DNA from 2 places in the Listeria sp. SHR_NRA_18 genome. Region 2 is predicted to be linked to the other one. Evidence: riboswitches for the same ligand, from Rfam matches in the RefSeq annotation. Region 2 holds a riboswitch; the other holds the start of a gene.
What was found. Region 2 has a riboswitch for S-adenosylmethionine ahead of metK (methionine adenosyltransferase). Riboswitches for the same ligand answer to the same signal wherever they lie in the genome.

Region 1 (5,056 bases), on a different contig from region 2:
TTTATTATGCTTATGACGGCGCGCAGGTCTGGGAAACGGTGCAAAAAGAGCAGCTGGATTTGGTTGTGTTGGATATTATGATGCCGAAAATGGATGGTCTGGAGGTCTGTCGATTAATGCGTCAAGAGGGGATTACGACGCCGATTTTGATGCTGAGTGCGAAGGCAGAGGATAATGATAAAATTATGGGACTCTTGACTGGAGCGGATGATTATATGGTGAAGCCGTTTAATCCGCTAGAGTTGTCGGTGCGCGTGAAGGCGATTTTGCGACGGGTGCAGTTGATGCGTCAGGGGAATATGGGTAGTACGCCGCTGAATCAGTTGATTTTAGGCCCCATCGTGATTGATCGGGAGTTGCATACGGTGATGGTGAATGAGAAGGATTTGCATTTGACGACGTCGGAATTTGATATTTTATTTTTGCTGGCGAATGAGCCGGGTCGTGTTTTTAGTTCTGAGCTGATTTTTGAACGGATTTGGCAGGAGAAGGCGCTGGGTGCGAGTAAGACGGTGATGGTGCATATCAGCAATTTACGTGATAAGTTGAAGGATGCGATGGACGGAGAAAATGTGATCAAAACCATTTGGGGAGTAGGTTATAAAATTGAGGTTTAAGCAGTTCATATGGCGAATTTGGCAGCAAATGCATCCATTACAAATCGTTATTTTTGCGTTGTTGTCTTGGTTTGCTAGCTTTGTGGCATTGCGGAGTATCGGTTTGTGGCTCGTTTCGGTGACGCAGGATTCGGTTGTGTTGACTGGGACGACGAAGAGTTTTATTGATTTATTCGGCTACGGTCGTTATGATAAATTGCTGAATTCGCCGTGGCTTATCATGTTAAAATATCTTGGTATGACTGGTGTAGCGCTCGTATTTTTCATTTTTTTCTATTGGCTTTTTAAACAGAATTTACTTAGAAAACAGTTGCGACAGATTAATGAGGCGATACTTCAAGATCAGCCGATGGAGCAGGACAGTTTGATTCCCGAGATTGTGCAGTTGGAGGAGAGCATCGAGAAAATGCGGGTGCACCAGGCGGAATTGATTGAGCAGGAGCAGGAGGCGCAACAGGCAAAAAACGACTTGATTACGAATGTGTCGCATGATTTACGTACGCCGCTGACTTCGATATTGGGTTATTTGAGTTATATTCATGAGGACCGGTATCGCGATGAGGTGGAGTTGCGTCATTATACGGAATTGGTGTATGGAAAAGCGCAAAGACTGCATAAATTGATTGATGATTTGTTTGATTATACGCGTCTTGAGAGCACGGAGTTTCAGATTAAAGAGGATACGCTCGATATGGTGGAATTATTGCGCCAGCTCGTTTCAGAGTACGAACGTTCTGCTGCTGAAAAAGAGGTTCAGATCGTTGAAATGTATGCCGTTGAGAACTTGAAAGTTATGGGGGATGGTATGCAGATTATGCGTTTATTTGAGAATCTGTTTTCGAATGCGCTTCGGTACGGTGCTTCTGGGAAGAAAATCGATATTAGCGCGAAAAAAGAAGCAGGTATGGCGATTATCGAGGTTTCGAACTATGGAGCTGAGATTCCGGCTGGTGATTTACCGCAGTTGTTTGATCGGTTTTATAAAGTGGATAAAAATCGGACGACGACGGGAACAGGGCTCGGTTTGGCGATTGCGAAGTCGATTGTCGAGCGTCATGGTGGACAGGTTTTCGCTACGAGTAGAAAAGGAAAAACGACATTTACGGTGAAGTTACCAGTTACCGAGAGTTAGTAAGGTATGATATTTTGCAAGAAGCAGCGCGTAATAGGGACTTTTCTTACAGAACTGTCATTTTACGCGCGGAATCTTAAGCTTTTCTTTCTAATTTCTTACTCTCCATTTTATCATTTTTAGGTAAGATGTAATCAGGAGGGGAAATTATGAAAAAACAGACATTGATTTTAATTCTCGCTTGTTTGACGATTGTTGCTATTTTAGTTTTTGTATTATTAGGAAGAGATATTCGTGCGACGCCATCGATTGAGGCTAGTAGCGCGCTTGTTGTGAACACGAAACAGGAGAAGGCGCTTTTTGCGGAAGATGTGAATCGCGCGGTTCCGATTGCAAGTATAACGAAATTAATGACGACCTATTTAGTTTTAGAGGCGATACATAAAAAATCTCTTTCTTGGGATGAGATGTTGCCGTTGGGGCGTCTGGATGATCCACAGGCGGTGAGTCTGTACGCGAAAACGGGAACGAAACACTATTCGGTGGAGGATTTATTTGCGGCGATGCTGATTATGTCGGCAAATGATGCGGCGGAGGCTTTGGCTGAGCGAGTGGACGCGGAGCATTTCACGGAGAAAATGAATGCGCGGGCAAAAGAGTTCGGCATGTCAGCGAAGACGCATTTCAGCAGTGCGAGCGGTTTGGATAAGGATGGCGACATGTCGATGTCAACCGCAGCGGATTTGATGATTTTGACGAAACGGTTGTTGAAGGACTATCCGGAAGTGCTGGATACGACATCGCGAACGGATTACGTGACGAAAAAAGGCGATACAATTCATACGACGAATGGTGCGCTCCAAGAAGGCGTGGTAAGCGGGATGGATGGCTTGAAAACGGGTTATACGGATCAAGCTGGGTACTGTTTTGTAGGAACGGCGGTTCAAAATGGAGAGCGAGTCATCTCAATTACGTTGGGTAGTTCGACGGATGAAGGACGAATAAAAGATGCTAAAAAAATGATGGAGTTCGGCTTTTCGAAATAAAATTGAAACTGAATCTTGACAAATCCGACTAAAAACATGTAATATTAATAAACACAAGGCGTGTAAGTGAATGCGTCTAAAAAATAATCTTATCAAGAGTGGTGGAGGGATATGCCCGAAGAAGCCCGGCAACCTAAGTGGATGAATGATTTTATCCATTGCAAGGTGCTAAATCATACAGAGTGTCAGACTCTGAGAGATGAGAGAAAAGCGTAAATTATGCATGTAATTACACCTTTCTTCGCTCAAGTGGCAAGAGAGGTTTTTTGTTTTTAGAAAAAGATTGAGGGTGGAGTTTACTTTGATAAGGCTTAAAAGTGTTGCGAAGGATTATAAGACTCGAAAAAACAATGTGAGAGCAGTGGATGATGTTAATTTGGACATCGCGGACGGTGAAATTTTTGGCGTTGTGGGGTATTCTGGCGCTGGGAAAAGTACGCTGATTCGGATGTTTAACGGTTTGGAGTTGCCGACAGAAGGCACGGTGGAAGTGGATGATTTGTTTATTTCCCAAATTAGAGGGAGTAAATTGCGTAAGGCGCGTCAGCAAATCGGGATGATTTTTCAGCATTTTAATTTGCTTTGGTCGCGTACAGTGTATGATAATATCGCGTTTCCGCTGGAGATTGCGGGAGTGCGTGGCGAGAAGCGGCGTTTTCGAGTGAATGAATTGATTAGACTTGTTGGCTTGGAGGGCAAGGAAGACGCGTATCCTTCTGAGCTAAGTGGTGGTCAGAAGCAGCGTGTTGGGATTGCGCGGGCACTTGCGAATAATCCGAAAGTATTGCTTTGTGATGAGGCGACATCGGCACTCGATCCACAAACGACGGATGAAGTGTTGGAGTTATTGCTCGATATTAATCGCCGTCTGAACTTGACGATTATTGTGATTACGCACGAAATGCACGTTATTCGCAAAATTTGTAATCGTGTGGCGGTCATGGAAGCGGGGCGTGTAGTCGAACTTGGCGATGTTATTGAAGTATTCCAACATCCGAAAGAGTCAGTGACAAAACGGTTTGTGCGCCAAGTAACCGAATCCGATGAGACGGAAGAATTGATTCACATGTTGCTGGAAAACTATTCGGAAGGCAAGCTTGTGAAGCTGCTTTTTGTTGGTGGGAAGGCGACGCAGCCGATTATTTCACAAGTAGCGCAAGACAATAAGGTATTACTCAACATTTTACACGGGAACCTGACGCAAACGCAAAATGGAGCGTACGGGACTTTATATATTCAAATTCAAGGTGAGGAATCGCAAGTCGATGCCACAATCACCCGGTTACGCGAGCTTGAGATAGAAACGGAAGTGATTGAAGGATGAACGATTCGACAGGATATTTCGCAAATGTAGATTGGGACATGATGAAAACAGCCACAGAGGAAACGCTTTACATGACGATTGTTTCGCTGTTCGCGGTCTTCTTCCTAGGCTTGGCTTTGGGGCTCGTTTTATTCTTGACGAACCGTAAAAAGGACGCTGGATCACGGACGGCTTACTGGATAACGGCGATTTTGGTCAACGTGTTCCGGTCGATTCCGTTCATCATTTTAATCGTGTTATTACTTCCGATGACGAAAACGCTTGTCGGTACGATAATTGGGCCTAAAGCGGCGCTACCAGCCTTGATTATTTCAGCGGCTCCATTTTATGCACGAATGGTGGAAATCGCGTTTCGTGAGGTCGACAAGGGCGTTATTGAGGCGGCAAAAGCGATGGGTGCGAACCTATTCACGATTATTGGTAAAGTTTTGATTCCAGAAGCTTTGCCCGCAATCATTTCAGGCATTACCGTGACGGCGATTTCACTGGTTGGCTTCACGGCCATGGCGGGTGTTATCGGTGCAGGCGGGCTCGGAAACGCGGCTTATCTAGAAGGTTTCCAACGAGCACAGCCAGCAGTCACATTAGTTGCGACTATTATTATTTTAATTATAGTATTTGTTTTCCAGTTCATTGGGGACATCTTGACCAAATGGGTCGACAAACGATAGGAAAAGGGGAGTTAACGGATGAAAAAAGTTTTATTAGGATTATTTACACTGACATTGGTATTAGTTTTAGCGGCTTGTGGCGGAGGTTCGAAGGATGATGCGAGTGGCGACAAAGAAACAACGCTTGTTATTGGTGCATCTAACTCACCGCATGCTGTCATTTTAGAAAAAGCGAAACCTATTTTAGCGAAAAAAGGTATTAATTTAGATATTAAAAAGTACACGGACTATGTAATGCCGAATGTGGCGTTGGATGAAGGCGATTTGGATGCGAACTATTTCCAAACGATTCCTTACATGGAGCTTGAAATGAAGGAAAAAGGTTA
Region 2 (5,056 bases):
TCTATCATATCATAAATAGGGTTTGTTTGAACAGCATCCCGCAAAAAAAGACCCAGAAAAATCACGTAAACATGAATTTCCTGGATCCTTTATTAAAATTGATGTTTTATGCCTATTCATGAACGCACCGCGAAACACCAGCGGGCCGCACAAGGCTTAGATCCTAGGCAAAAGCGCGTACCGGAGCGGAACGTACTAAAGTACGTGAGCACCGGAACACAGCATTTAACGACGGAGATGAGCCTTGTACGGCCCGCTGGAAGATTTTAATTGTCTGTGTGTTTTAATACTGGACGATCGTGTAACGGTTGAACTTTACGGTTGTTACCATCGTAGTATTTGTTGAATTCTGCAATTTGTTCTTTTGAAACTTCTACTGGTGTCGACATAACATACCATTCCACGTTTTCAGATAGTGGTGGTGTTGTTAATGAACCTAGATAGTGATAGTATGATTTGTTTGTTGGAAGTAATGCTGCTACGTCAATTGGCTCGCTAACAGTTGTTTTTTCGCCTTTTTTAACATTGTTTAAAATACTTTGGAAAGCTGGGTTTGCTTTACCTTCTGTGAAGAAAACGCCGATAACTGCTAGACGGCTATCTTGATTTTCATTTACAAAGTGGGCTTCGATTGGATAATGTTTACCATCTACTGTATGCTCACTTTCTGCATGGAAATGGAATTGATTTAATTCAAATTTGCGTCCGTTGATAGTCGCTTGTCCACCGTCATCCACTTGGATACTGTGGCCATTGTCTACTTCGTCGGTCACTTTTTGATTGTAATTTAATTCAATAGTCCCAGTGTCCTTCATCGGCTCTGTTTTTGCTGTTTCAATGTTGATCGGGGACTGTGTGTCGCCTGCTTCAAATTGCCACGATTTTTGATCATGATAGTCTAAGTGATCCTCGTGTTTCGCTGTTGTTTCTGTTTTTGCTGTTTTTTCCTCTTTTTTCGTGTCGCTTGCATCGCTATTGCCACAACCTGCTACGAGAATAAGTGATGCCGCGATTGCTGAAGCTGCTAATAATTTTGTTTTCATGTTGAAAACTCCTTTCGTTAAGTAACTTAATTATTATATTACATAATGATTCATATGTGTGTGTACTTTTTGTGACGATATCATGGTATTTTTGAGAAAAAACACCCAATAATGTAAAAAACCTAGCTGGATTGGCTCCAAAGCTAGGTTTTAAAATATTAATTTATATTTGCAGTTTGGGATAAAAATTCTTTCATTTGTGACGCTTTGTCCACTTTTTCCCACGGTAAGTCTAAATCTAACCTGCCGAAATGACCAAATGCCGCGGTTTGACGGTAGATGGGACGACGCAAGTCAAGCATTTTAATAATTCCTGCTGGGCGTAGATCGAAAAATTTATTGACTGCATTGATTAAGTCTTGCTCGCTGTAATTGCTCGTTCCGTATGTGTCAATCGAAATGGATACAGGGTGGGCAACTCCGATGGCATAAGCTAGTTGTACTTCTACTTTCTTAGCAAGTCCGGCTGCAACGATGTTTTTAGCAACATAACGCGCGGCATAAGCGCCTGAGCGGTCCACTTTTGTTGGATCCTTACCAGAAAAAGCGCCTCCTCCATGACGTGCGTAACCGCCATATGTGTCTACGATGATTTTGCGACCAGTTAAACCTGCATCCCCTTGAGGTCCACCGATAACGAAGCGGCCAGTTGGATTGATGAAGTATTTCGTTTCCGCGTCAAGAAGCCTTGCATCAATCACTTCTTCTATAACTAGCTTATGCAAGTCTGTTGCGATTTGTTCTTGTGAAATGTCCGGATGATGTTGCGTCGAAATAACGATTGTATCGACGCGAATTGGTTGATTAGTATCATCATATTCTATGGTAACTTGTGTTTTCGCATCTGGGCGTAGATAGGTCAACACATTATTTTTGCGTAATTCCGCGATTTTACGGGATAATGCATGTGCTAATGAGATTGGAAGTGGCATCAATTCTTCGGTTTCATCTGTTGCAAAACCGAACATCAAGCCTTGGTCTCCTGCCCCGATCGCATCGATTGCCGCGTCTTCGGCCAAACCACCCCGAGATTCTAAAGCGACATCCACACCTTGTGCGATATCTGGTGACTGCTCATCAATGGCTGTCAAAACAGCACACGTTTCTGCATCAAAACCATATTTTGCACGGGTGTAGCCAATTTCTTTAATCGTATCGCGCACGATTTTCGGAATATCCACGTAAGTAGACGTTGTTATTTCTCCCGCTACGAGTACCAATCCTGTTGTCACTGTCGTCTCACAAGCCACACGAGCATCAGCATCTTTCGTTAAAATCGCATCCAAAATTGCATCTGAAATCTGATCTGCAATCTTGTCTGGATGTCCATCAGAAACAGATTCTGACGTAAATAAATGACGGTTTCTTGCCATTCTTTGTTTCCTCCTTTTTCTTCTCCATCGCGAAGTGGTTTGCAAAAATGCGAACTTATCGTCTGTTTCCTTGTAGTCTCGTTCACGCTTTTATTGCGACATGTTTTAGCTCCATGCCAACAAAAAAGCCTTCTCCCTATTTGCCAATTGCGCGCGGAATAGAGAGAAGGCTATTATTTACAATACCTTCGCTCTCATCGATCAGGAAATCAATTCCTGCCACAGGTTAGCACCTTACAATACATGTAGGTTGCCGGGTTTCAAAGGGCCAGTCCCTCTACCGCTCTGGATAAGAGTTTAATTTAGTTTTCACGTTATTGTAACATGTTTCAAACTTATTGTCACGCACAAAAAATTTTGCACGCTCGCCCCTACTTCTTTTTTCGAATATCACATGTCCGATTATCTGCCACTACACTGTATCCAAAACGTCCTGCAGGCTTGAGAAATGGCAAATACATAATTAAGCCAATGAGTCCTGTCAGCGGAAAACGCAACAACATCCGACGAATCGCGAAAAAACCTTTCTTGGCGCTTCCATCTGGTGTGATAAGGTGAATTTCACGCATCAGTTCTTCTTGTGAAAAACCGATATCAACTGCTTCTTGAAGTGGCCTCCAGTCGATGACATGCATCCAGTCTAGCCTTTCAAACACGCGTTTCGTAGCTTTGCAAAACCGACAATTTTGATCGTATAAAACGATATCCTTCATTCTTACTCAACTCCTTAAATGACGTTTCTTGTTTACCATTCTCGCCAAACTATGTTAAAATGAATTTTATACATTGGGATTTCCCAGATTGTATGAATGCTTGGTTCACCAAAGGAGAAGAAACTATGATATTTTCGACGTTAACTTTGCTTATTTTTGCGATTTTTATTATCGCTGTATGCATTTTTGAATTTGTTTTAAAATGGCGCTGGTTCAAGTACTTTTTAGCAACAATGGGCTTGATTGCAAGTGCAGTTATTTTCTTTATTAGCTTCTACGGCGGCGGAGTTTCGCAAGCTGAGATCGCGATTTCGATTTTCATCGCTACACTTGGAGAGTATATTTTCTCTCTTATTATTAGCATCGTTGCTTGGATTCGCCGCATGTCGGCTAAGAAAAACGTTTAATGAAGCATCTGAAAAAAGTTGGGCCTCACGCATTGCGGGCTCAACTTTTTTTGTTGCCTAATTACTGGAATTCAGCGACACTAGTTCGTATGTAATGATCGTCGTATCGTTCTCCCAGATGAGCTTAAGTGGCACAGCAATACCATTTGTTTCGCTTTCTCTTGTTGTCCGAACTTCCACTGGCACATCGATGGGATAAATACGATATCCTGCTTTCTCCAACTCAAAAAAGTTATCTGAAATCCGCTTCTCTTTTCCCTTTGTTACAATCATTGTGTTGACTTCTAATGGCATTCCCATGCGTATTACCTCCAATTATTTGATTTTAGTTGTCGCAATGTTTCTTGAATAACGACTTGCATTCCTTCATCGCGCATAAAAAAACTGAATGATTCCTGCTGAACGATGCTTGCTAAATCCCCTGCAATAAGCTTCGGACCCAACGTCTCCATATAATCCACCTGATTCACAAAACCTGCTACATTCGCCAAATAGACGCGTTTGCTGAACGTTCGCTCTGCTGTCTTTACTTCATATTGCGCTATTATATGTAATTTGTCTAATTTTGCGCCGGTTTCTTCCATTGTTTCGCGCCTCGCCGTTTCTTCGTTCGACTCCCCAAGCTCGCCTTTTCCACCAGGAAACTCGATGCCACGGGTTTTATGCGTAGTGAACAGCCAAGTGTCATGAAATTTCGCGATGACGAGCACATCATCTGCTTCTTGTTGGATATCAAAATAAATCGATACCGCATTCCCAAGCGAATCCTGATACGTGTACATGCCTATTCCCTTTCTTTTTTTCGAATTTGTGGTACGATAAAGAGGTTAAAATTCCTAAAAATGAAGGTGAGTCGCAAAATGAAGAAAATCATGTTGGGCGGTATTCGTCTTTATCGCAACTATATTTCACCCTTAAAACCTGGAACTTGCCGGTTCTACCCTACTTGCTCGCAATATGGTATGGAAGCCATTACAGAGCATGGCGCTTTAAAAGGCGGCTGGTTAACAGTGAAGCGGATTTCTAAATGCCATCCTTTCCATAAAGGCGGTGTGGATTTAGTGCCGATGAAGTGCAACCACGAAGACCACCGTCATCCTCATTATAATGAAAAATAAGAGTAGGCGCAAGGATTCAGCGCGACGAGTAGTACTGCTTTTGCCTAGAAATAAAACATTGCTCGTCGCACTTACGTTTTGAGGTTTTATATTTTTTATCATTTTCTACAAGAAACTACTTGCCTTTTTATCTTATTTGCGGTATTATGAATTTCTGATATTAAATCGTAATGGCTACGATTTATTATTTTTTAGCATCAAATAAGAATCATTTCGATTTAGGAGGTTCCTTTTTTCATGAAGAAAATAGCAATTTTACTTAGTACGCTTCTGCTTGTTTCTGTTTTCATGGTCGGCTGTGGCAATAGCGACGCGAAGACGAAAGATGCGGATAAGTTGACGGTTTACACGACGGTTTATCCATTACAATACTTAGCGGCCCAAATTGGTGGCAAATATGTC

Region 1: it holds a riboswitch for S-adenosylmethionine, as region 2 does, so the genes downstream of both, DUK53_RS11920 (methionine ABC transporter ATP-binding protein) here and metK (methionine adenosyltransferase) in region 2, are expected to answer to the same signal.

What each region holds. Positions count from the first base shown of each region.
Region 1 is NZ_QPKR01000007.1:178,540-183,595, reverse strand. It holds gene DUK53_RS11935 (response regulator transcription factor) at 1-617, shown strand, start outside; gene DUK53_RS11930 (sensor histidine kinase) at 601-1,749, shown strand; gene DUK53_RS11925 (D-alanyl-D-alanine carboxypeptidase family protein) at 1,899-2,735, shown strand; SAM riboswitch class I at 2,822-2,941, shown strand; gene DUK53_RS11920 (methionine ABC transporter ATP-binding protein) at 3,037-4,059, shown strand; gene DUK53_RS11915 (methionine ABC transporter permease) at 4,056-4,730, shown strand; gene DUK53_RS11910 (MetQ/NlpA family ABC transporter substrate-binding protein) at 4,749-5,056, shown strand, end outside.
Region 2 is NZ_QPKR01000001.1:18,465-23,520, reverse strand. It holds gene DUK53_RS00210 (carbonic anhydrase) at 267-1,043, opposite strand; gene metK (methionine adenosyltransferase) at 1,202-2,416, opposite strand; SAM riboswitch class I at 2,608-2,712, opposite strand; gene DUK53_RS00200 (thiol-disulfide oxidoreductase DCC family protein) at 2,788-3,129, opposite strand; gene DUK53_RS00195 (hypothetical protein) at 3,255-3,536, shown strand; gene DUK53_RS00190 (DUF2584 domain-containing protein) at 3,594-3,836, opposite strand; gene ytkD (RNA deprotection pyrophosphohydrolase) at 3,842-4,318, opposite strand; gene yidD (membrane protein insertion efficiency factor YidD) at 4,397-4,654, shown strand; gene DUK53_RS00175 (metal ABC transporter solute-binding protein, Zn/Mn family) at 4,892-5,056, shown strand, end outside.